One region of the Streptomyces sp. NPDC048277 genome, then DNA from elsewhere that is predicted to be linked to it. Evidence: riboswitches for the same ligand, from Rfam matches in the RefSeq annotation. Region 1 holds a riboswitch; each other region holds the start of a gene.
What was found. Region 1 has a riboswitch for cobalamin ahead of AB0D85_RS50245 (ABC transporter substrate-binding protein). Riboswitches for the same ligand answer to the same signal wherever they lie in the genome.

Region 1 (7,719 bases):
AGCCCGCGCGAGCGGCCGCCGCCGCGCCCCCGCCCTCGCGCGGGGCCGAATCCCAGGCCGCGTGCCGACAGGGCGACCCGCAGCCGGCTCTCGTCCAACTGCAGGCCGGGCCCGCTCACCGGTACATACGCGGTCGCGGCGCCCCGCGCCCGCGCGTACTCCCTCAGGCCGTTGACCGAGTTGTGGTTGTCCAGCGACATCACGAGCCGGTCGCCACGGCTGAAGGGATATGCCTCGCCGACCAGGCGCAGCGCGCCCGTCGCGTTGGGGGTGAAGACGACCGCGTAGTCGGCGGGATCGGCGTTGAAGAACCGCAGGACCGCCTCCCTCGCCTCGGCGAGCAGAAGCCCGGAGGCGAGGGAGGCCGGGTTCTCCGAGTGGGGATTGCCGAACAGCCCGCCGGTGATCCGCTCCGCGCTCCCCGTGACGAGCGAGCGCGGAGGAAGTCCGGCGCCCGTGTGGTCGAGGTAGGTGTGTCCGCCCTCGTCGAGGAAGCCGAACTCACGCGCCCGCAGCTCCGCGAACCCGTCGGGACCGTCCTCTTCTTCGCCGCGTATGTGCCCGCTGCTGTCTGCCGTTTCCATCAGAGCCCCTCCGTAGAGAACTTCGACAACCGTAGCCACGTGCGGGTTCACCGCCGGGGCACGCTCGCCGACACTGCGCGAAAGGGCTCGGTCTGCCGGGTGTCCGGCTCAGGGGGTGGTGAGGTCGATGGCGTGGTGGAGGCTGTCGGGCCGGAGGATGCGGAGGATGGCTTCGAGGAGGTAGTAGTCGGCGTAGGGGAGGGAGACTTCGATGCCGTCTTCGGCGGGGCGGTTGCGGGTGCAGCGGGCGACGACGGCGTCCGCGCGGGCGGACCTGTCGGTGAGGCAGGTCTGGGTGAGTGCGGTCAGGATGCGCAGTGCGGTGGTGCGGTAGGGGCGGTGGCCGGTTGCGGCGGCGAGGTCGATGAGGCCGCAGGCCATGACGGCCGCGGCGGATGCGTCCTTGATGTCGTGGGGTTGCTGCGGTGCGCGGTAGTCCCAGACGGGGATGTGGTCGGGAGTGAGGGTGCCGATCGCGTAGTCGGCGAGCCGGGAGGCGGTGGCCAGGAACCCGGAGTCGGCGGTGCGGCGGTAGAGGGTGGTGAATCCGTAGATGCCCCAGGCCTGTCCGCGGGACCAGCAGGAGGTGGCGCTGTAGCCCTGGACGGTGCCGGGTCCGATGGGGACGCCGGTCGACGGGTCGACGTCGTAGACGTGCGGGGTGGAGCCGTCGGCACGGGGGAAGAGGTGCTGGGTGGTCCTGGCGTGTTCGACGGCGATGTCGAGGTAGGTGGTGTCGCCGGTCTGCTCGGTGGCGAAGAGGAGCAGATCGAGGTTCATCATCGTGTCGATGATGATGCGCCCGGCGTTGGTCGGGCTGTCCAGTGCGCCCCAGGCGCGGATGTAGCGGCCGTGGGGGTTGTAGCGGCGACTGAGGGTGCGGGCGGCCTGGACGGCGCCGTCGCGCCAGGTTGTGTCACCGGTCAGCCGCCATGCGGTGATCCAGGACGGGGTGAACAGGAAGCCCAGGTCGTGGGTGCTGGTGTCGTACTGGCGGGGGGCGAGTCCGCTGGCCGAGTCGAGGGCGAGGTCGCGGAAGAAGTCGTCCTTGGTGTGGAGCCAGCACATCCACAGCGTGCCGGGCCAGAATCCGCCGACCCAGCCGCCGTCCTGGGAGTAGACCCATTTCTCGAACTTGGTGGCGAGGGGGAACCCGTCCACGCCGGGTGCGACGGCGCGGACCTTGTCCGCGGCGTAGTCGGCCGCGGCGGTGAGGGCGTGCAGGGTGACGGCCGGCACCTGGCCGGTCCCTGTCTGGGCGTGCGCGGACGGAGGCGCGGAGGCGCAGGCGGCTGCGGCGCCGCCCACGGTGGCCAGCACGGCCCGCCGGGAGATGGACATGACTGCCTGCCTCTCCAACTGGACTGTGGTGCACGGGGGTTGGAGGAGTCTTGCATGCCACCCGACGGAATGTACATGCACGTGTTCAATATTCATGTATCTGAACCCGCGGGAGGGTGAGCCTGGATGTGTCGCCTCGTCAGGCGAATGAGAAGTGCGCCGCGGCCTCCGTGGGCGTGGCTCCTTGAAGGCGCCCGGGGACGTCGTGGACGGCGTCCGCGCCCTCGGCGCGCAGTTGGTCGGCCCCGGCGTGACGGGCCATGACCGCGGCGTAGGCGCGGACGTCCGCGGCGGTGACGTCGGTGCGGCCGCGCTCCGCGTGCTGTCGGAGAAGAGTGCCGAGGTCCGGGGTGAATCGCAGCATGGTCACCGGGGCGTGGAAGCGCCTGGCGATGGCGATGAGCCGGGTGCGTGCCTGTGGGGTGACGTTCGTGGACTCGGCGACCGCTGTGTGTCCTGCGGCGAGCCGGGCGGCGATCCTGCGGTCGCGTTCCTCGAAGATTCGCGCGTCCGCCGCGTCGGGGGCCACGTCGCCGGGTGAGGTACCGAGGAGTTCCGCGCGGATCTCGTCGCTGGAGACCACGGCGCCCTCGTCGATCCGGCCATGCGCGATCAGTGCCCGTACGAAGCTGGTCTTGCCGGAGGCCGGTGGGCCCACGAGGAGCACGAGTCCCGTCGGCACGCGCGTCGGCCCGGGGCCGCCCGGCGGGTGAGGTGCGAGGTACAGGCCGCCCGCGCAGTCCAGGGCCTCTTCCGCCGAGCCGGCCGGCAGACCGCTGGAGAGGATGTCGTCCCGGTAGCCGTCGCTGCCCGCGTCGTAGCGGGCGAAGCCCCAGGTGTGCAGGACGCCGGTGAAGCGCAGGCGGCACAGCGGCAGCCGCTCGCCGTCCCTCAACTCGCCGTCCACATAGGCGAATCCGGCTCGGAATCGGACGTGGACCCGGGTGAGTTGCGGCCAGTGCTCGGTCGCGTGGGCGTTGAGTTGCCGGCGCAGGTGGTACTGCATGGACTCGGGCGGGTTCTTCGGCACGGCCCCATCCTGCAGCCCCCGACCGGCCCTCCACGATCCGATCACGGGCCGATCTTGATAACCTCTCAGAGCCAGTCGTGCCACATCCGTGGTCAGGGAATCCGGTGCGAATCCGGAGCTGACGCGCAGCGGTGAGGGGGACGGGCGGGGTACGCATGCCACTGGGAGACCGGGAAGGCGCCCCGGCCGGACGAACCCGAGTCCGAAGACCTGCTGGCACCTTCGCGCCCCGGCGCGGAGGGACGACCGTAGGCCAGGCTCCGCGTACGAGCCCCGACCCCAAAGGCATGCCCGTGCTCCGCACCCCCGCCGTTCTGCGCACCCCGGCGCTTCTCCTCACCTCCGCCCTGCTGCTCACCGCCTGCGGCTCCTCCGGCGGCGACAACGACGCGAAGACAGGGCGGACCGCTGCCGCCGGATACCCGGTCACCCTCGACAACTGCGGTGACAAGGTCACCCTGAAGTCGGCCCCGAAGCGGGCCGTCTCCCTCAACCAGGGCACCACCGAGATCCTGCTCTCCCTCGGCCTGGCCGACCGCATGGCCGGTACGGCCACCTGGACCGACCCGGTGATGAAGGGCCTGGAGAAGGCCAACGCGTCCGTGCCGCGCCTCGCCGACAACAACCCCTCCTTCGAGAAGGTCCTGGACGCCGAACCCGACTTCGTCACCGCCTCGTTCGTCTCCACCCTCGGCACGGGCGGGGTCGCCACCCGCGAGCAGTTCGAGAAGCTGGGCGTGCCCACGTACGTCTCGCCGTCCGACTGCTCCGAGGGCAAGGACAACGACAGCGGCGGCGACGGATCGCGCTCCACACCCCTCACCCTCGACGCCGTGTACGGCGAGATACGCGATCTGGCCCGCGCCTTCGACGTCGAGAAGCGGGGCGAGACGCTCGTGGCTTCACTGGAGAAGCGGGTGAGCACGGCCACCGCCGGACTGCACGCCTCGGACGTGTCCCTCATGTACTGGTTCGCCAACTCCCAGTCGCCCTACCTGGCCGGTTGCTGCGGCGCGCCCGGCGCCATCACCCGTGCCGTCGGCGCGAAGAACGCGTTCGCCGACACCCACGACGAGTGGCCCCAGATCAGCTGGGAGACCGTCGCCGACCGCGACCCCGATGTCATCGTCATCGGCGACCTGACCCGCAAGCAGCAGACCGCGGAGACCGCGAAGGCGAAGATCCACTACCTGGAGACCAACCCCGCCACCCGCAATCTGACCGCAGTGAAGAAGAAGCGGTACGTCCTGCTGAGCGGGCAGGCCATGAACCCGTCCATCCGCACGGTCGAAGGGATCGAGAAGGTCGCAGCCGGTCTGCGTGACTTCGGGCTCGCCAAGTGAGCGTCCGTGCCCTGCTGTCGGCGGGCGGGGGCCTGCTCGCGCTGCTCGTGTCGATCGCCGTGGCGGTGACGATCGGCCCCGCCGACATCTCCACCGGTGACGTCTGGGCGTCCGTCGCGGCCCATCTCGGGCTCGGCGAGAGCACGTTGGCGCCGCTGCGGGACGGCATCGTGTGGAACCTGCGGATGCCGCGCACCCTGCTCGCCGCCGTGTGCGGGGCCGGACTCGCCGTGTGCGGCGCGGTCATGCAGTCGCTGCTGCGCAATCCGCTCGCCGACCCGTTCGTGCTCGGGGTCTCCTCCGGCGCGTCCACGGGAGCGGTCGCCGTCGTCGTACTCGGCGTGGGCGGAGGCGTCGTGTCGCTGTCGGCGGGCGCCTTCCTCGGCGCGCTGCTCTCCTTCGCCCTGGTGCTGCTGCTCAGCCACACCCTCGGCGGCAGCACCGACCGGGTGGTGCTGTCCGGCGTGGCCGCCATGCAGCTGTTCTCCGCGCTGACCTCCTTCATCGTGCTGACCTCCGCCGACGCCGAGACCACCCGGGGCGTCCTGTTCTGGCTGCTCGGCTCGCTGACCGGCGCGGACTGGGGGCAGGTGCTGCTGTGCGCCGTCGTGCTCGCCGTGGTCCTCACGGTGTGCCTCGGGTACGCCCGTACTCTGGACGCCTTCGCCTTCGGCGACGAGGCCGCCGCCGGACTCGGTGTCCATGTCGCCCGTACCCGCCTGGTCCTGCTCTCGGCGACCGCGCTGCTCACCGCCGCGCTGGTCAGCTGCGCGGGCGCGATCGGCTTCGTCGGTCTGGTCCTCCCGCACGTCACCCGCGCCCTGACCGGCGCCGGCCACGCTCGCCTCCTGCCGGTCACGGCCCTGACCGGGGCGGTCTTCCTGGTGTGGGTGGACACCCTGGCCCGAACCGTCCTCGACCCCCAGGAGGTCCCGGTGGGCGTGGTGACGTCCCTGATCGGCGTGCCGGCGTTCGTGGCCGTGCTCTACCGCGGACGGAGCAGGGCATGACCAGCCTCCACGCGGACGGTGTCGTACGGCGCTTGGGAGACAAGGTCGTCGTCGACTGCGTCACCCTCACCCTGCGCCCCGGCGACACCGTCGGCATCCTCGGCCCCAACGGCTCTGGAAAATCGACCCTGTTGAGGCTGCTGGCCGGGGTCCTCGCCCCCACCGCCGGAGTCGTCACCCTGGACGGCCGCCCGCTCACCGAGGTCGGCCGCCGTGCCACCGCCCGCCGTATCGCCACCGTGGCCCAGCACACCGACACCCAGACCGAACTGACCGTCCGAGACGTCGTCGCCCTCGGCCGCGTCCCGCACCGCCGCGCCTGGACACCCCCGACGACGGCCGACGCGGCAGCCGTCACCGAGGCCCTGCGGCGCACCGGACTGACCGACCGGGCCGGCCAGTCCTGGCACACCCTCTCCGGCGGCGAACGCCAGCGCACCCAGATCGCCCGCGCCCTCGCCCAGCAACCCCGCGAACTCCTCCTCGACGAACCCACCAACCACCTCGACATCCAGCACCAGCTCGACCTCCTGGAACTGATCGCCGGCCTGCCGGTCACCACCGTCATCGCCCTGCACGACCTCAACCTCGCCGCGATGTACTGCGACCGCCTGCTCGTCCTGCGCGAGGGCCGAGTCGTCGCGGAAGACACCCCGGCCGAGGTCCTGACACCCGCCCTCATCGAGCGGGTCTACGGCGTGCGGGCCGAGGTCACCCACGACCACGGCCACCCCGTGATCCGTTTCCTGCGCCCGGCCGCCCGGGACGGATCTCCCCCGAACCCCAAGAGGAGCGCGCCGAGCGATGCCCCGACGGCAACCTGAAGAACGACGTACCGAGCACACCCCCGCCGCACCGACACCCTGTCGCATCGTCGTCTGCCGGGACTGCTGCTGCGGAACCCGGAAAGTGTCCGGCATCGATCACGACAGGCAGGTCGCGCGTCTGGCCGAGAGCGCCCCCGTACGTGTCTCGGACTGCCTCGACGTGTGCGAACACGCCAACGTGATCGTCGTGCAGCCCTCCGCGGCCGCACGCGCCGCAGGCGCCCGCCCGGTCTGGCTCGGCCTCGTCAACGACCCGGACGCCACCGAGGACATCGCCGCCTGGGTTCAGGCCGGCGGCCCCGGCGTCGCCCCCTGCCCCGACATCCTCGGCCTCTACGTCTTCACACCGCCCCGGCGAACACGATGACCGGGACTTCGTAGTTCTGGCGCGGCGCTCCGAATGATCGGAGCCTGACCTGCCTTCTGCGCGTGTGCGCAGAGTCAGGCACAGGCGTCACGATCACCGCGAGAACATCGGGAACGTCCTGTTCACCAACTGCTCTTGGTCACGCCGGGGAGTTCGCCCGCGTGGGCCATTTCACGTACGCGGATGCGGGACAGGCCGAAGGCGCGCAGATGGCCGCGGGGACGGCCGTCCACGGAGTCGCGGTTGCGCAGGCGGGTGGCGCTGGCGTCGCGGGGCTGTCGGCGCAGTTCACGCTGAGCGGCGGCGCGTTCGTCGTCGGGTGTCCGGGGCGACGAGATGATCGCCTTCAACTCGGCACGGCGCGCTGAGTACCGGGCCACGACGAGGCGCCGCTGCTCATTTTTCGCGATCTTGCTCTGCTTCGCCATCAGACCTTCCCTCCCCGGGCGCGGATGCGGGCCACGGCCGCCTCGATGCCGATCGTGTCGACGGTCTTGACGCCCTTGGCGGAGAGAGTGAGCCGGACATGGCGACCTTCGCTCGGCAGCCAGTAACGCTTGTGCTGGATGTTGGGGTCGAAGCGGCGCTTGGAACGCCGGTGCGAGTGCGAGATCTGATGGCCGAAGCAGGGCCGGCGGCCGGTGAGTTGGCAGTGGGCGGACATGTTTCCTCCTTGCGTGGTGGCCACACGGTAGCCGTAAATGAAAATGAAAATCAATCTCCTGTATGGTGTCGTCCATGGCCCGTAACGAACTGCGCCCGATCATCAGGCTGAGGTCCACCGCCGGCACCGGCTACACCTACGTGACCCGCAAGAACCGCCGTAACAACCCCGACCGGCTGACCCTGCGCAAGTACGACCCGGTCGCCGGCCGGCACGTCGACTTCCGAGAGGAGCGCTGAACGCCATGAAGCCCGGAATCCACCCGGAGTACCGGCCGGTCGTCTTTCGCGACCGCGCCGCCGACTACGCCTTCCTCACCCGGTCGACGGCCACCAGCGACAAGACCGTCGAGTGGGAGGACGGCAACACCTACCCGGTCATCGACGTCGAGATCTCCTCGGCGAGCCATCCCTTCTACACCGGCACCCAGCGTGTCCTGGACACGGCGGGGCGGGTCGAGCGCTTCGAGCGGCGCTACGGCCGCGCAGGGAGGAAGCCGTGAGCGGGGGAGAGGCGCGGCTGCCGGTCGCGATCGTCGCCGGGTTGCACGCCG
Region 2 (7,719 bases), on a different contig from region 1:
CGCCGTCCGGCACCCGGACCAGGGCCGCTACAGCTCCGCGCGCACCTCCCGCGCCGCCGCGACCAGGTTCTCCAGGGACGCCCGCACCTCGGGCCAGCCACGGGTCTTCAGCCCGCAGTCGGGGTTCACCCAGAGCCGTTCCGCGGGGATGGCCGCCAGGCCGGTCCGCACCAGGGCGGCAGCCTCGGCCGCGCTCGGCACCCGGGGCGAGTGGATGTCGTAGACACCGGGGCCGGCCTCGCGCGGATAGCCGTGGGCGGCGAGTTCACGGGCGACCTGCATGTGCGAGCGGGCCGCCTCCAGGCTGATGACGTCCGCGTCGAGGTCGTCGATGGTCCGGATGATGTCACCGAACTCGGCGTAGCACATGTGCGTGTGGATCTGGGTGTCCGGCCGCACCCCACCGGTCGTCAGGCGGAACGCCTCGGTCGCCCACGCGAGGTAGGCGGCCCGGTCGGCGGCCCGCAGGGGCAGGGTCTCGCGCAGTGCGGGTTCGTCCACCTGGATGACGGAAGTCCCGGCGGCCTCCAGGTCGTTGACCTCGTCGCGCAGGGCCAGGGCGACCTGGCGGGCGGTGTCGCCGAGGGGCTGGTCGTCGCGCACGAACGACCAGGCCAGCATGGTCACCGGGCCGGTCAGCATGCCCTTGACCGGGCGGTCGGTGAGGGACTGGGCGTACGACGTCCAGCGCACCGTCATCGGCTCGGGACGGGAGATGTCGCCGGCCAGGATCGGCGGCCGGACGTACCGGGTGCCGTACGACTGTACCCAGCCGTGCCGGGTGGCGAGGTAGCCGGTGAGCTGCTCGGCGAAGTACTGGACCATGTCGTTGCGTTCGGGCTCCCCGTGCACCAGGACGTCCAGACCGGCCTTCTCCTGGAAGGAGATCACCTCGCCGATCTCCGCCTTGATGCGCTCCTCGTAACCGGCCGTGCCGATCCGGCCCGCCCGCAGATCCGCTCGGGCGGCGCGCAGTTCGCCGGTCTGCGGGAACGAGCCGATGGTGGTTGTGGGCAGCAACGGCAGCCGGAGATGGGCGCGTTGGGCGGCGGCGCGTTCACGGTACGGATAGGAGCGGCGGGCGTCGAACGCGGTGACGGCGGCCGCGCGGGCCCGGACGGCGGGGTCGTGGGTGATCGGTGAACCCGCCCGGGAGGCCAGGTCGGCGCGGTTGGCGGCGAGTTCGGCCGCGATGGTGTCGGTGCCCCGGTCGAGGCCCCTGGCGAGGGTGACGATCTCGGCGGTCTTCTGCTTCGCGAAGGCCAGCCAGCGCAGGATCTGCGGTTCGATGTCCCGTTCGGCCGCCGCGTCCAGCGGCACATGGAGAAGGGAGCAGGAGGCGGCGACGTCGACGCGGTCGGCGAGGCCCAGCAGGGTGCCGAGGGTGGCGAGGGACGCGGACAGGTCGTTGACCCAGATGTTGCGGCCGTTGACGACCCCGGCGACCAGCCGCTTGCCGGGCAGCCCGCCGACGGCGGCGAGGTCGTCGAGGTTGACCGCGCCGGCCTCGGTGAAGTCCAGGGCCAGCCCCTCCACCGGGGCTTGGGCGAGGACGGGCAGGGCCCCACCGAGCCGGTCGAAGTAGGAGGCGACCAGCAGCTTGGGCCGGTCGGTGAGGGCGCCGAGGTCACGGTAGGCGCGGGCGGCGGCGTTCAGTTCGGCCGGGGTGCGGTCCTGGACCAGCGCGGGCTCGTCGAGCTGCACCCACTCGGCGCCGGCCGCCCGCAGATCGGCGAGCACCTCGGCGTACACCGGCAGCAGCCGGTCGAGGAGGGTGAGCGGGTCGAAGCCGGCGGCCACGCCGGGCGCCGGCTTGGCGAGCAGCAGATAGGTGACGGGGCCGACCAGGACGGGCCGGGCGGCGAGACCCAGGGCGAGGGCCTCCTTCAGCTCGGCGACCTGCTTCGCCGAGTCGGCCGCGAACGCCGTGTCCGGGCCCAACTCCGGTACCAAGTAGTGGTAGTTGGTGTCGAACCACTTCGTCATCTCCAGCGGCGCGGTGTCCTGGGTGCCGCGGGCCATGGCGAAGTAGCCGTCGAGGGCGTCGGCGTCGACGGCGTTCCGGTGCCGCTCAGGGATCGCGCCGACCATGACGGTGGTGTCGAGGACGTGGTCGTAGTACGAGAAGTCACCGGTCGGCACCTCGTGGATGCCGGCCCCGGCGAGCTGCCGCCAGGTGCGGCGGCGGAGTTCGGCGGCGGTGGCACGCAGGGCGTCGGCGGTGACCCGGCCCTGCCAGTATCCCTCGATCGCCTTCTTCAGTTCCCGGGCGGGCCCCTGGCGGGGGTAGCCGTACACGGTGGCCCGGGCTGCCGCGGCTGCGGACTTGCTGGTCACGGAGATCTCCTTCGCGAGATGAATCCCTGAGATCCCGGACGACGGGACGAGAGCGCGAAGGGGCGACGAACCGAACGGCAACGGCCGTACGCGACCGTCCGTCCGATGTGTGCGCCGACCCGCCCTCGAGGTCACCGGGATGTCCGCGCACGAGTGGTTCGCGCACGGGCAGTTGGCAGGTCTTCGGACTCGCGGGCACGCCCTCCCTCCGGAGGACACCTACTGACCGTCGCTTCCCAGCCCCTGTACGTCGGGGCCAGTGCGTATGACGGCGTTCGTTCCCACTCACCGCTGCGGGGCAGTCCCGGATTCCCACCGGGTTCCCTCTTACGACGTCCCGTCTGGAGGACGGGACGAACCAGCTGCGGGGGCCAGCCTAGCGCGCCCTCTCAGAGGTGCGGGGAACCGTCCGCAGTGCCCGTGACAGGCCCAGTGCCGCCGTCCGCACCGCGGGGGCGAGCTGCGCCGGGCGGAAGCGGCCGCACGGCACCGCCACCGACAGCGCGGCCACCGCGGTCGGCCCGTCGAAAACCGGCGCCGCGATGCAGCTGACGCCCGGCGCGGCCTCTTCCTCCTCGTAGGCGAGGCCCGCGACCTGGGCCTGTTCGACGGCCGTGCGCAGCCGGGCGGGGTCGGTGATCGAGTGCGCGGTGAGCCGGGGGAGCGGGGCGGCCAGCACCTCCTCGACCAGTTCGGCGCCCGAGAACGCCAGCAGGGCCTTGCCGACCCCGGTGCAGGTCAGCGGGAGCCGGCCGCCGATCCGGGACGGCAGCCGCAGTACGTCGTGGCCGTGGATGCGCTCGACGTAGACCACCTCGTGGCCCTCGCGCACCCCCAGGTGCACGGTCTCGCGCGTGGCCTCGAAGAGGTCCTGGAGGAACGGCAGCGCGGCCTCGCGCAGATCGTGCCGGCGCGGCACCAGCGACCCCAGCTCGAACAGCGTCCCGCCCAGCCGGTAGCTCTCCGCGTCCCGCTCCAGCAGGCCGAGCCGGACCAGGTCGGCACAGAGCCGGAACACGGTCGTCTTCGGGAGCCCGGTCCGCGCCGCCAGTTCCGTCAGGCGGAACGCACCGCCGTTCGGGCGGTAGCACTCCAGGACTGCCACTGCCTTGTCGAGCATATTGCCCTGAGAGCTGTTCCGTGTCATGGAACATATTTTGCCGCACTCCCCAGCACACACCTATACCTGTCGGCATGAACACCGACCTCGTGACCAAGGTGGCCGACGTCCTGGCCGACGCCGTGCGCACCGGCACCCCCTGTGCCCCGGTCCGCGCGCTGCTTCCCGAGGGCGACATCGAGACCGCGTACGCGGTGCAGCGGCTGCACGTCGAGCGGGGTGTGGCCGCCGGCCGGCGGCTCGTGGGCCGCAAGATCGGGCTGACCTCGCCCGCCGTGCAGCGCCAGCTCGGGGTCGGCCGGCCCGACTTCGGGGCGCTGTTCGCGGACATGGCGGTCGGCGAGGGCGAGCCGGTCGCGGCCGGCCGGCTGCTGCAGCCCAAGGTCGAGGCCGAGGTCGCCCTGGTCCTGGCCGCCGATCTGCCGCACCGCGACCCCACCGTCGCCGACCTGCTGCGGGCCACCGCCTTCGCGCTGCCCGCGCTGGAGATCGTGGACAGCCGGATCGCCGACTGGGACATCACCATCGTCGACACCGTCGCCGACAACGCCTCCTGCGGCCTGTTCGTCCTCGGCGGCACACCCGTTCCGCTGGACCGCGTCGACCTGCGCGGGGTCCGGATGACGCTGGCCAGGAACGGCGAGACCGTCTCCCGGGGCACCGGCGCCGACTGCCTCGGCAGCCCGCTCACCGCCGCCCGCTGGCTCGCCGCCACCCTCGCCGCGCACGGCGACCCGCTGCGGGCCGGCGACATCGTCCTGACCGGCGCGCTCGGCCCGATGGCGGCCGCCGCCGGGGGCGACGAGTTCACCGCACACATCGAAGGCCTCGGCACGGTCGGGGTCACGTTCGCCACCGAGGGAGCAGCATGACCACCAAGGTCGCCGTCATCGGGTCCGGGAACATCGGCACCGACCTGATGATCAAGATCCTGCGGCTCTCCGAGAGCCTGGAGATCGCCGCCATGGCCGGCATCGACCCGGACTCCGACGGACTGGCCCGCGCCCGCCGCCTGAAGGTGGCCACCACCCACGAGGGCGTGGACGGCCTGGTCGCCCTGGACGCCTTCGAGGACGTCTCGATCGTCTTCGACGCCACCTCCGCGGGCGCCCACCGCCGCCACGACGAGGTGCTGCGCGCCCTGGGCCGCAGGGTCGTCGACCTCACCCCGGCCGCGCTCGGCCCGTACGTCGTCCCGCCCGTCAACGGCGACGCCCACCTCGACGCCCCCAACGTCAACATGGTCACCTGCGGCGGCCAGGCCACCATCCCGATCGTCGCCGCCGTGCACGCGGTCACCCCCGTCCACTACGGCGAGATCGTCGCCTCGATCTCGTCCCGCTCCGCCGGGCCCGGCACCCGCGCCAACATCGACGAGTTCACCGAGACCACCTCCGCCGCCATCGAGAAGGTCGGCGGCGCGGCCCGCGGCAAGGCGATCATCGTGCTCAACCCGGCCGAACCGCCGCTGATCATGCGGGACACCGTGCACTGCCTGGTCGGCGACTGCGACGACGCGGCAGTGACGGCCTCGGTGGAGGAGATGGTCGCGCGCGTGCAGACGTACGTCCCCGGCTACCGCCTCAAGCAGAAGGTGCAGTTCGAACGGGTCGCCGCCGACGATCCCCTGAGCACCCTGGCCCCCGGCGGCGACGCCGTGAAGGTGTCCGTCTTCCTGGAGGTGGAGGGCGCCGCCCACTACCTGCCCGCCTACGCGGGCAACCTCGACATCATGACCTCGGCCGCGTTGCGCACCGCGGAACGCATGGCCGCACACCGCACCTCGGAGGTGGCGTCCCGATGACCCGTCTGTACGTCCAGGACGTCACCCTGCGGGACGGCATGCACGCCGTCCGCCACCGCTACACCGTCGACCAGGCCCGCACCATCGCCGCCGCCCTCGACGCGGCCGGAGTCCGCGCGATCGAAGTGGCCCACGGCGACGGGCTGTCCGGCTCCAGCGTCACCTACGGCGTCGGCGCGCACACCGACTGGGAGTGGATCGAGGCGGTCGTGGGCGCCGTACGGCACTCCATCCCCACCACCCTCCTCCTCCCGGGCATCGGCACGGTCCACGACCTCAAGCAGGCCCACTCCCTGGGCATCCGCTCGGTCCGCATCGCCACCCACTGCACCGAGGCCGACATCTCCGCCCAGCACATCGCCGCCGCACGCGAGCTGGGCATGGACGTCGCCGGGTTCCTGATGATGTCCCACCTCGCCGAACCCGCCGAACTCGCCCGCCAGGCCAGGCTGATGGAGTCCTACGGCGCGCACTGCGTCTACGTCACCGACTCCGGCGGCCGTCTGACCATGGACGGCGTCCGCGACCGCGTCCGCGCCTACCGGGACGTCCTCGACCCGGCCACCGGACTGGGCATCCACGCCCACCACAACCTCGGCCTGGGCATCGCCAACTCGGTCGTCGCCGTCGAGAACGGCGTCACCCGCGTCGACGCCTCCCTCGCGGGACAGGGCGCCGGGGCCGGCAACTGCCCGCTGGAGGCGTTCGTCGCGGTCGCGGACCTGATGGGCTGGGAGCACGGCTGCGACCTGTTCCCGCTGATGGACGCGGCCGACGACGTCGTACGACCGCTGCAGGACCGCGAGGTGCGGGTGGACCGCGAGACCCTCACCCTCGGCTACGCGGGTGTTTACTCCAGCTTCCTGCGGCACGCCGAGGCCGCCGCCCGCAGGCATGGCCTGGACACCCGGGCGATCCTCGTCGAGGTGGGCCGCCGCAAGCTGGTCGGCGGGCAGGAGGACATGATCACCGACATCGCCCTGGATCTCGCCGCGGGCTGACACACCCCGTCGGGCGGCCGCGTTGTCAGTGCCGGCTGACACACTGATCGACGTGGACACCCAACGCCGAGAACTGGCCGCACGCTTCGTCGAGTTGCACCGGGAAGGCTGCTTCCTGCTGCCCAACGCCTGGGACGCGGGAAGCGCCCGCGTCCTGGAGTCGGCCGGCTTCCCGGCCGTGGCCACCACCAGCGCGGGCGTCGCCTTCTCCCTGGGCCGCCCGGACCACGACTACCTCGACAAGGAGTCCGAAGGCGAGCGGGTCGACCGCGCGACCATGATCCGCCGGATCGGTGAGATCACCGCCGGGGCGCGGATCCCGGTGAGCGCGGACCTGGAGGACGGATTCGGCGAGTCGCCCGAGACCGTGGCCGAGACGATCGTGATGACCCTCGCGGCCGGAGCGGCGGGCGGCAACATCGAGGACTTCACCGGCGACCGCTCCCGGCCGCTCTACGACCCGGACCTCTCGGCCGACCGTGTCCGCGCCGCACGCGAGGCGGTCGACGCGGCCGGCGAGCCGTTCGTGCTGGTCGGCCGCACCGACGTGCTGCTGACCGGCGGCCCGCTCGACGAGGCCGTCCGGCGGGCCAACGCGTATCTGGCGGCGGGCGCGGACTGCGCGTTCGTGCCGGGCGCGGCCGACGCGGAGACGATCGGCACGCTGGTGCGGGAGATCGACGGGCCGCTGAACGTGGTGATGGGGCTGACCGGCAATGCCCTGTCCCTGGCCGACCTGCGCGAACTCGGGGTGCGCCGGGTCACGGTGGGCGGGAGCATCGCGCGGGCGATGTACGCGCATCTGCTGGGCGCGGCGAGGGAGCTGGCGGACCGCGGCACCTTCTCGTACGCCGAGGCCCAGATCCCGCAGTCGGACCTCAACGAGCTCTTCCGGAGATGACCGAACGGGCGGGCCGGAACACCGGCCCGCCCGCTCGTCACCACTGTTACGACAGCTTGATCAGCGAGTAGTCGTCGCAGTAACCGGCCGCCGAACCGGAGTTCTTGTAGCAGTAGACACCGGCGGAGGTGGTGGAGACGCCCGTGGTGAAGAAGATGGGCTGCTGGGCGTAGGACGTGGTCGAGGACCGCAGATACGTCTCCGTACCGCCGAAGCTCTTCACGCCGACCGCGACCTCCTCACCGGCGGTGGTGACCTTGGCCCAGCCGACCAGCAGATAGGTGCCGCTGGAGGTGAGACCGCTGACGGTCTGGATGGCTCCGCTGGCACTGGCCGCCGTCTGGAGCGCGTAGGTGCCGGAGCGGGCGTTGGAGGCGACCACACTGGACGCCGTACCGGTCGACTGGACCCACGGGGTCAGGGCGCCGGTCTCGTAGCCGGGGTTGGTGACGGCGTTGGTGGCGGAGGACAGCGGCTCCACCGCGAGGTCGTCGCAGTAACCGGCGCCGCTGCCGCCCGCGTTCTTCCAGCAGTAGACGGTGGCGGTGGTGCTCGA
Region 3 (7,719 bases), on a different contig from region 1:
CTGCTACGTCCTGGTCACCGAGGAACTCGCGCGCGGCTGGATGAGCCTGGCCGGTGCGATGGGCGGCCACACGGTCGTGGCCAAACTGCTGCTGCACTTCGGTACGCAGGAGCAGAAGCGGCGCTACCTGCCGAGGATGGCGACCGGAGCGATCCGGGCGACCATGGCCCTCACCGAACCGGGCGGCGGCTCGGACCTCCAGGCCCTGCGCACCATCGCCCGCCCGGTCGCCGACGGCTACGCGGTGAACGGTACGAAGACCTGGATCACGAACTCCAGGCGATCGGGCCTGATCGCCCTGCTGTGCAAGACGGATCCCGACGCCGACCCCGCGCACCGGGGCATCTCCGTCCTCCTCGTCGAGCACGGGCCGGGCCTGACCGTCTCCCGCGACCTGCCCAAGCTGGGCTACAAGGGCGTGGAGAGCTGCGAGCTGGTCTTCGAGGACTACCGGGCGCCCGCCGACGCCGTCCTCGGCGGTGCCGAGGGCAAGGGCTTCGCACAGATGATGAAGGGCCTGGAGACCGGCCGACTCCAGGTCGCCGCCCGCGCCCTCGGCGTCGGCCGCGCCGCCCTGGAGGACTCCCTCGCCTACGCGCAGCAGCGTGAGTCGTTCGGCAAGCCCATCTGGCAGCACCAGTCCATCGGCAACTACCTCGCCGACATGGCGACTTCGCTCACCGCCGCCCGCCAGCTCACCCTCCACGCCGCCCGCGAGGCCGACGCGGGGCGCCGGGTGGACATGGAGGCCGGCATGGCCAAGCTCTTCGCCTCCGAGACCGCCATGCAGATCGCGCTCAACGCCGTCCGCATCCACGGCGGTTACGGCTACTCCACCGAGTTCGACGTGGAGCGCTACTTCCGCGACGCCCCGCTGATGATCGTCGGCGAGGGCACGAACGAAATCCAACGCAACGTGATCGCCGCGCAGTTGATGAAGCGCGGCGGACTGGAGGCCTGAGGCGGGGGATCAGACGGCGGCCCGCCGGGACGCCCTCCGGCGGGCCGTCGCGCTGCGGGCGGACCGGCCGCGAGAAGATCGTCCGTGACCGATGTGCCCATCAGACCCTGGAAGGAACCGACGAGATCATGCGTGTCACCGTGGCCCGCGACCTGACGGAGGCGTCCCGATGAGCGACGTCCTGCTGCACACGACCGGCCGGGCCGCACACCTCACCCTCAACCGGCCGAAGGCCATCAACGCGCTCTCGCACGCGATGGTGCTGTGCATCGCCGACGCCCTGACGGCCTGGGAGCACGATCCGGCCGTCGAGACCGTGGTCATCACCGGTGCGGGGGAGCGCGGCCTGTGCGCGGGCGGCGACATCCGCGCCGTCCACGACGACGCCCGCGACGGGGACGGCACCGCCTCGGCCGCCTTCTGGTACGACGAGTACCACCTCAACGCCAGGATCGCCCGCTACCCCAAGCCGTACGTCGCGATCATGGACGGCATCGTGATGGGCGGCGGTGTCGGCGTCTCCGCGCACGGCAGCGTCCGCATCACCACCGAGCGGTCACGGATCGCCATGCCGGAGACGGGCATCGGCTTCGTCCCCGACGTCGGCGGCACCCGTCTGCTCGCCCTGGCCCCCGGCGAACTGGGCACCCATCTCGCCCTGACCGGCGCGGGGATCGGCGCCGCCGACGCGCTGCTGTGCGGACTCGCCGACCACTTCATGCCGTCCGCCTCGATCCCGGCGTTCCTCGACGACCTCGCCGAACTGCCCGTACCGGAAGCGCTCGCGCGCCATGCGCGGTCGGCGCCCGACGGGGAGCTGGCCGGCCACCGGGCGTGGATCGACGCCTGCTACCCGGCCGACACGGTCGAGGAGATCGTCCGGCGGCTGTCGGCGCACGGCGACCCGGCCGCGAAGCAGGCGGCGGAGACCCTCCTCACCAGGTCACCGACCTCCCTCAAGGTCACCCTGGAGGCACTGCGCCGCGCCCGGCGACTCGGTTCGCTGGAGCGGGTCCTGGACCAGGAGTACCGCGTCTCCTGCGCGACCCTCGCCACCCCTGACCTGGTGGAGGGCATCCGCGCCCAGGTCGTCGACAAGGACCGCGACCCGCGCTGGTCCCCGGCCACCCTCGCCGAGGTCACCGACGCCGATGTCGACCGCTTCTTCGCCCCGCTCGGCGAGCGCGAACTGGGTCTCGCCCCGCCCGGATGAGGCGGGCCGTCGACCGCCCAGCAGGCAGGAGATGAAGATCACGCCCGGTGACGCGGTCTTGGCCGTGCCCCTGACACGCGGTACGGTCTGTCCGATATCGACGACGGCGAGACGGAAGCCGGTGGGAATCCGGAACGGTCGCGCCACTGTATGCAAGAGCCCCCGGGCGCTTGTGAGTCAGACCCGTGGCCGTCGTCATGTGCACCACCGAGATGGGACGCGAACTCCCAGAGGAGGTCCTGCCATGGCGCAGACCGTCGCTCCGCCGACAGCCAACACCCCCGCCGTTCCCGCCAAGCTGCCGCTGTCCGCGATAGCTCCCTGGGCGGTCTTCTTCGGCATCCTGATGCTCGTCCTGCTCTACTTCGTCGGCGCCGAGCAGGGCGCCACCTCCGTGTTCAACGGCACGGACGTCCACGAATGGGTGCACGACGCCCGCCACCTGCTCGGCTTCCCCTGCCACTGACGCGAGGGACGCCGAACACCTCATGAACTCCGCAACGGTACGGAACCTCCTGGTACGGGGCATGCTCGCCGGCCTGGCCGCCGGCGCGCTCGCCCTGATCGTCGCCTACCTGCTCGGTGAACCGAACGTCGACAAGGCGATCAGTTTCGAGGACGCCCACTCGCACGAGCACGAGATGGCGGTCGTCTCCCGCTCCCTGCAGTCCACCGCGGGCCTGGCCACCGGCGTGCTGGTCTACGGGGTCGCCTTCGGCGGTATCGCCGCCCTCGCCTTCAGCTTCGCCCTCGGCCGTGTCGGGCGCTTCTCGCCGCGGGCGACGGCGCTGCTGCTGTCGGGCTGCGCGCTGCTCGCCGTGTACGTGGTGCCGTTCCTCAAGTACCCGGCCAACCCGCCGTCGGTGGGCGACCCGGACACCATCGGCAAGCGCACCACCCTGTACTTCCTGATGATGCTGCTCAGCGTGCTGCTGGCGGTGGCCGCGACCATCCTCGGCAAGCGGCTCCGGCCGAGACTGGGCACCTGGTGGGCGACCGTGCTCGCGGTGGTCGCGTTCGCCGTCGTGATCGGGCTGGCGTACCAGTTCCTGCCCGCCGTCAACGAGGTGCCGAAGGACTTCCCGGCCACCCTGCTGTGGCGGTTCCGGCTCTCGGCACTGGCCATCCAGCTGACGCTCTGGGGCGGATTCGGGCTGCTCTTCGGCGAGTTGGCCGAGCGCGTGCTCCACCCGAGGCCGGCGAAGGCTCCGGCCGCCGCGCGGACGGTGTCCGCGGCACACTGAACGACACGCGAGGGCCCTTCGGAACCGTCCGGGGGCCTTCTCGCGTGCGCCCGCACGGTCAGCGCTCGGGGGCGTCCGCCTCCGGCCGGGTGGTCGCGAGGTAGGCCCGCACCAGGGCCTGGCCCGTCCGGCAGCGCACGGGACGGCAGTCGGGGCAGTGCCTCACATGGTCCAGGTAGGTGTCGTAGCGGTCCTGGGCGGCGGGCGCGAGGGAGTTCTCCACGGTGCGTCCTCTCGTGAGGGCCCGGGGGCGCGGGAGTTGACTGATGTTCAGTATGTCCCGTCGGCGGCCTTCCGGAACGTCCGCGGCACCCGTTCGTGAGCGGTTCGCACGACCGTCCACCGCGCGCCGCGTGCTCCGCGTATCCTCGGCGGCCCGCTGTGAACCAGCCGTGAACCCGCCGTGTCTTCGGCGTGCGGCCGGTGCCGCACTCGCGTCCGGTGGCGCAGGCAAGGAAAGATGGGCGTCGAGTGATCGATCAACGACTGCGGAGGAAGTGGACTCATGCCGCATGAGCGAGCGGGCCGGCCGGCGGCTCCGGAGGACCTCGTCGACGTGGCCCGGCTGGTCACGGCCTACTACGCGCTGCACCCCGACCCGGCCGACCCGAACCAGCGGGTCGCGTTCGGCACCTCGGGACACCGCGGATCGTCGCTGACGACCGCGTTCAACGAGGACCACATCGCAGCCACCAGCCAGGCCATCTGCGAGTACCGGAGCGGCCAGGGTACCGACGGCCCCCTCTTCCTGGGCGCCGACACCCACGCCCTGTCCGAGCCCGCCAAGGTCACGGCGCTGGAGGTCTTCGCCGCCAACGGCGTGACCGTCCTCGTCGACAGCGCCGACGGCTACACCCCCACCCCCGCCGTCTCGCACGCCATCCTCACCCACAACCGCGGCCGTACGACCGGCCTCGCGGACGGCGTCGTCGTCACGCCCTCGCACAACCCGCCCGCCGACGGCGGCTTCAAGTACAACCCGCCCAGCGGCGGCCCCGCCGCCTCCGACGCCACCTCCTGGATCCAGGACCGCGCCAACCAGATCATCGCGGGCGGGCTGAAGGACGTACAGCGCATCCCGTACGAGCGTGCGCTGGCCGCGCCCACCACCGGCCGGTACGACTTCATGGGCGTCTACGTCGACGACCTGCCCAGCGTCCTCGACCTCGACGCGATCCGCGCGTCCGGGCTGCGCATCGGCGCCGACCCGCTCGGCGGGGCCTCCGTCGCGTACTGGGGCCGCATCGCCGAACGCCATGGGCTCGACCTCACCGTAGTGAACCCCTACACCGACCCCACTTGGCGGTTCATGACGCTGGACTGGGACGGCAAGATCCGCATGGACTGCTCCTCGCCGTACGCGATGGCCTCGCTGATCGAGAAGCGGGACGAGTTCCGGGTCGCCACCGGCAACGACGCCGACGCCGACCGGCACGGCATCGTCACCCGCGACGCCGGCCTGATGAACCCCAACCACTACCTCGCCGTCGCCATCTCCTACCTCTACCGCCACCGCGAGCAGTGGGCGGCGAGTGCCGGCATCGGCAAGACCCTCGTCTCCTCCTCGATGATCGACCGGGTCGCCGCCGACCTCGGCCGCCAACTCGTCGAGGTGCCGGTCGGGTTCAAGTGGTTCGTGGACGGACTGGTCAGCGGTGCCATCGGGTTCGGCGGCGAGGAGTCGGCCGGCGCGTCCTTCCTGCGCCGGGACGGTTCCGTCTGGACGACCGACAAGGACGGCATCCTCCTCGCCCTGCTCGCCTCCGAGATCACGGCCGTGACGGACAAGACCCCGTCCGAGCACTACGCCGACCTGACCGCCCGCTTCGGCGCACCGGCCTACGCCCGTATCGACGCCCCGGCGACCCGCGAGGAGAAGGCCCTCCTCGCCAAGCTCTCCCCGGCCCAGGTCACCGCCGAGACCCTGGCGGGCGAGCCGGTCACCGCCGTCCTCACGGAGGCGCCGGGCAACGGCGCGGCGATCGGCGGCATCAAGGTGACGACGGAGAACGCCTGGTTCGCGGCCCGCCCGTCCGGCACGGAGGACGTGTACAAGATCTACGCCGAGTCCTTCCAGGGCCCCGACCACCTGGCCCGGGTCCAGCAGGAGGCCAAGGCAGTGGTCGACACCGCCCTCGGCGCCTGACCCCCCCCCGCGTCCCGCCCGGCCACACGACCGGGCGCGACGCACTCGCCGCGGCTCGGCCGGACCACCACGTCCGGCGTCCGCCGGGTTGGGTCCGTGCATCCGCCGGGGCGGCTCTGCGTATCCGCCGGGCCGTCTCGTTCGGCATGCGCCGGGTCGGGTCCGTGCGCCCGCCGGGTTGGGCCCGGGGATCCGCCGGGCGTCTCTCTGGCGTCCGCCGGGTTGGGTCCGCGCGTCCGCCAGGTCGGGCTCACGTATCCGCCGGGCCGTCTCGTTCGGCGTCCGCCGGGTCGGGTCCGTGCGCCCGCCGGGTTGGGCCCGGGGATTCGCCCGGTGTCTCTCCGGCCTTCGCCGGGTCGGGTCCTCCGTGCGCCCGCCGGGTTGGGCCCGGGGATTCGCCCGGTGTCTCTCCGGCCTTCGCCGGGTCGGGTCCGCGCCTCCACCAGGTCGGGCTCACGTATCCGCCGGGGTGTCTTCTCTGGCGTCCGCCGGGTTGGGTCCGCGCGTCCGCCAGGGCGGCTGCGCGTATCCGCCGGGCCGTCTCGTTCGGCGTCCGGCAGGTCGAGTCCGTGCGCCCGCCGGGTTGGGCCCGGGGATTCGCCGGGCGTCTCTCCGGCCTCCGCGGGTTCGGGGCCGCGCGTCGCCGGGGCGGGGCCCGTGTCCGTCCGGTCAGGTTGCGAAGGTGCGTTTGCGGGCTTGGGTGTTCGACAGGTCGGCCGCGGCCCGGCGGGCGTTCGTGGCGAGGTGGGGCGAACCCCAGGCGTGCGCGGTGCGTTCGGCCAGGGCGTAGCCCTCGGCCGCCTCCCGGTCCTCGCCCAGGAGCCGGTGCAGGTCGGCCAGGGCGTGTGCGAGGGGGCGGCTCGCATAGGCCGCGCCCGCCGCGCCGGCCAGCTGGTCCTGCAGTGGCAGCAGGTGCCGGACGAGGGCGACCGCGGCCTCGTGATCCCGGTGGAGGACGGCCAGCTGGGCGCGGAAGTCGAGTTCGAGGCCGTAGAGATGGTCCCGGAGCGGTTCCGGCGAGACGGGTACCGCCAGGGCCTCGTCGAGTCTGCCGAGGCGGGCCAGGACGAGGGCCTGGGCCACCGCCACCGGGCCGCCCGCCGACTCGTACACGGCGTGGACCATCGGCTCGATCTCGGCCGCGCGGTCCTGGGCGAGCCGCATGCTGATGAGCCCGAGCGTGCGCAGCCCGGTCGCGTGGTGGGCGCCGACCCGCTGGAGCAGGGTGTCGGCCTCGGCGTAACCGGCCTCCGCCACCTCGAAACGTCCGGTCACCACGGCCAGCATCGCGGACGTCGCGGCGCTGAGCCCCTGCGCCCACACCAGGCGGTAGCGGCGCGCGAGGACCAGGCCCTGCGCGGTGTGCCGGTGCACGGCGGCGGGGTCGTTGCGGGCGGCGGCGGTCATCGCGTCGAGGTGCTCGCAGACCCAGCGGTAGGCGGGCAGGTCGTGGGCGTGGGCGAGTTCGCGCAACTCGGCGGTGAGCGGCGCTCGCGCGGCCGCCCGGGTCTCGTGCGGCAGCAGCCGCGCCGACGTCATCAACGCGGCCGCCATCAGCCGGGGTTCGCTGTCCGTCCGCGCCAGCGCGAGCTGGGCGTCGGCCGCCTCCAGCGCCCGGGGCGCGTCCTCGGCGGCGACCGCGTCGACGAGGACCTGCAGGACACGCGCTCGGGTCGGGCCGTCCAACCCGGGATCGGACGTGAGCCGTTCGAGGCGGTCCAGCGTGGGCCGGTCGTACGGCCCTTCGAGCCGGCTGCGCCAGGGCGCGGGCTCGGTCCACGCCCCGTAGACGGCCGCGACCAGGTCGCCGCGGTCCGCCTGTTCGGCGAGTTCGACCGCCCGCTGCCGGGTACGCCGGGCCGCGTCCGTGGCACCGGTGCGCACCTGCGCGCCCAGCAGCCGTACCAACAGCTCGATCAGCCGGTCCGGTCGGGCGGCTGCGCCCATGGTCGCCGTGTGCGTGTCGATCGTCTGCTGGAGGAGGGTGACGGCGACGTCGTGGGCGTACCGCCGTTCGGCCGCCTCGGCGGCGCGCAGCGCGTAGTCGACGGCGAGCGGGGCGTCGGCGGCGTTCCCGGAGAGGGCGAAGTGGTGGGCCAGGGCGGCGAGTTCGCCGGGGCGGTGCCGGCGAAGCAGGCGGGCGACCCGGGCGTGC

Region 2: linked by a shared signal. The riboswitch ahead of metE (5-methyltetrahydropteroyltriglutamate--homocysteine S-methyltransferase) and the one ahead of AB0D85_RS50245 (ABC transporter substrate-binding protein) in region 1 are both predicted to bind cobalamin.
Region 3: linked by a shared signal. The riboswitch ahead of AB0D85_RS15960 (CbtB-domain containing protein) and the one ahead of AB0D85_RS50245 (ABC transporter substrate-binding protein) in region 1 are both predicted to bind cobalamin.

Annotation. Positions count from the first base shown of each region.
Region 1 is NZ_JBEZLQ010000050.1:8,620-16,338, forward strand. It holds gene AB0D85_RS50230 (aminotransferase class V-fold PLP-dependent enzyme) at 1-584, opposite strand, end outside; gene AB0D85_RS50235 (glucuronyl hydrolase) at 693-1,925, opposite strand; gene AB0D85_RS50240 (ATP-binding protein) at 2,065-2,955, opposite strand; cobalamin riboswitch at 3,011-3,188, shown strand; gene AB0D85_RS50245 (ABC transporter substrate-binding protein) at 3,243-4,298, shown strand; gene AB0D85_RS50250 (iron chelate uptake ABC transporter family permease subunit) at 4,295-5,308, shown strand; gene AB0D85_RS50255 (ABC transporter ATP-binding protein) at 5,305-6,132, shown strand; gene AB0D85_RS50260 ((2Fe-2S) ferredoxin domain-containing protein) at 6,113-6,502, shown strand; gene rpsN (30S ribosomal protein S14) at 6,625-6,930, opposite strand; gene rpmB (50S ribosomal protein L28) at 6,930-7,166, opposite strand; gene rpmG (50S ribosomal protein L33) at 7,241-7,405, shown strand; gene AB0D85_RS50280 (type B 50S ribosomal protein L31) at 7,411-7,668, shown strand; gene AB0D85_RS50285 (GTP-binding protein) at 7,665-7,719, shown strand, end outside.
Region 2 is NZ_JBEZLQ010000016.1:192,920-200,638, reverse strand. It holds gene metE (5-methyltetrahydropteroyltriglutamate--homocysteine S-methyltransferase) at 28-2,337, opposite strand; cobalamin riboswitch at 2,494-2,715, opposite strand; gene AB0D85_RS31575 (IclR family transcriptional regulator) at 2,714-3,457, opposite strand; gene mhpD (2-keto-4-pentenoate hydratase) at 3,532-4,329, shown strand; gene AB0D85_RS31565 (acetaldehyde dehydrogenase (acetylating)) at 4,326-5,261, shown strand; gene dmpG (4-hydroxy-2-oxovalerate aldolase) at 5,258-6,262, shown strand; gene AB0D85_RS31555 (isocitrate lyase/phosphoenolpyruvate mutase family protein) at 6,315-7,163, shown strand; gene AB0D85_RS31550 (carbohydrate binding domain-containing protein) at 7,210-7,719, opposite strand, start outside.
Region 3 is NZ_JBEZLQ010000006.1:157,477-165,195, forward strand. It holds gene AB0D85_RS15950 (acyl-CoA dehydrogenase family protein) at 1-961, shown strand, start outside; gene AB0D85_RS15955 (enoyl-CoA hydratase/isomerase family protein) at 1,131-2,174, shown strand; cobalamin riboswitch at 2,242-2,382, shown strand; gene AB0D85_RS15960 (CbtB-domain containing protein) at 2,419-2,640, shown strand; gene AB0D85_RS15965 (CbtA family protein) at 2,663-3,418, shown strand; gene AB0D85_RS15970 (hypothetical protein) at 3,477-3,641, opposite strand; gene pgm (phosphoglucomutase (alpha-D-glucose-1,6-bisphosphate-dependent)) at 3,924-5,564, shown strand; gene AB0D85_RS15980 (hypothetical protein) at 6,234-7,719, opposite strand, start outside.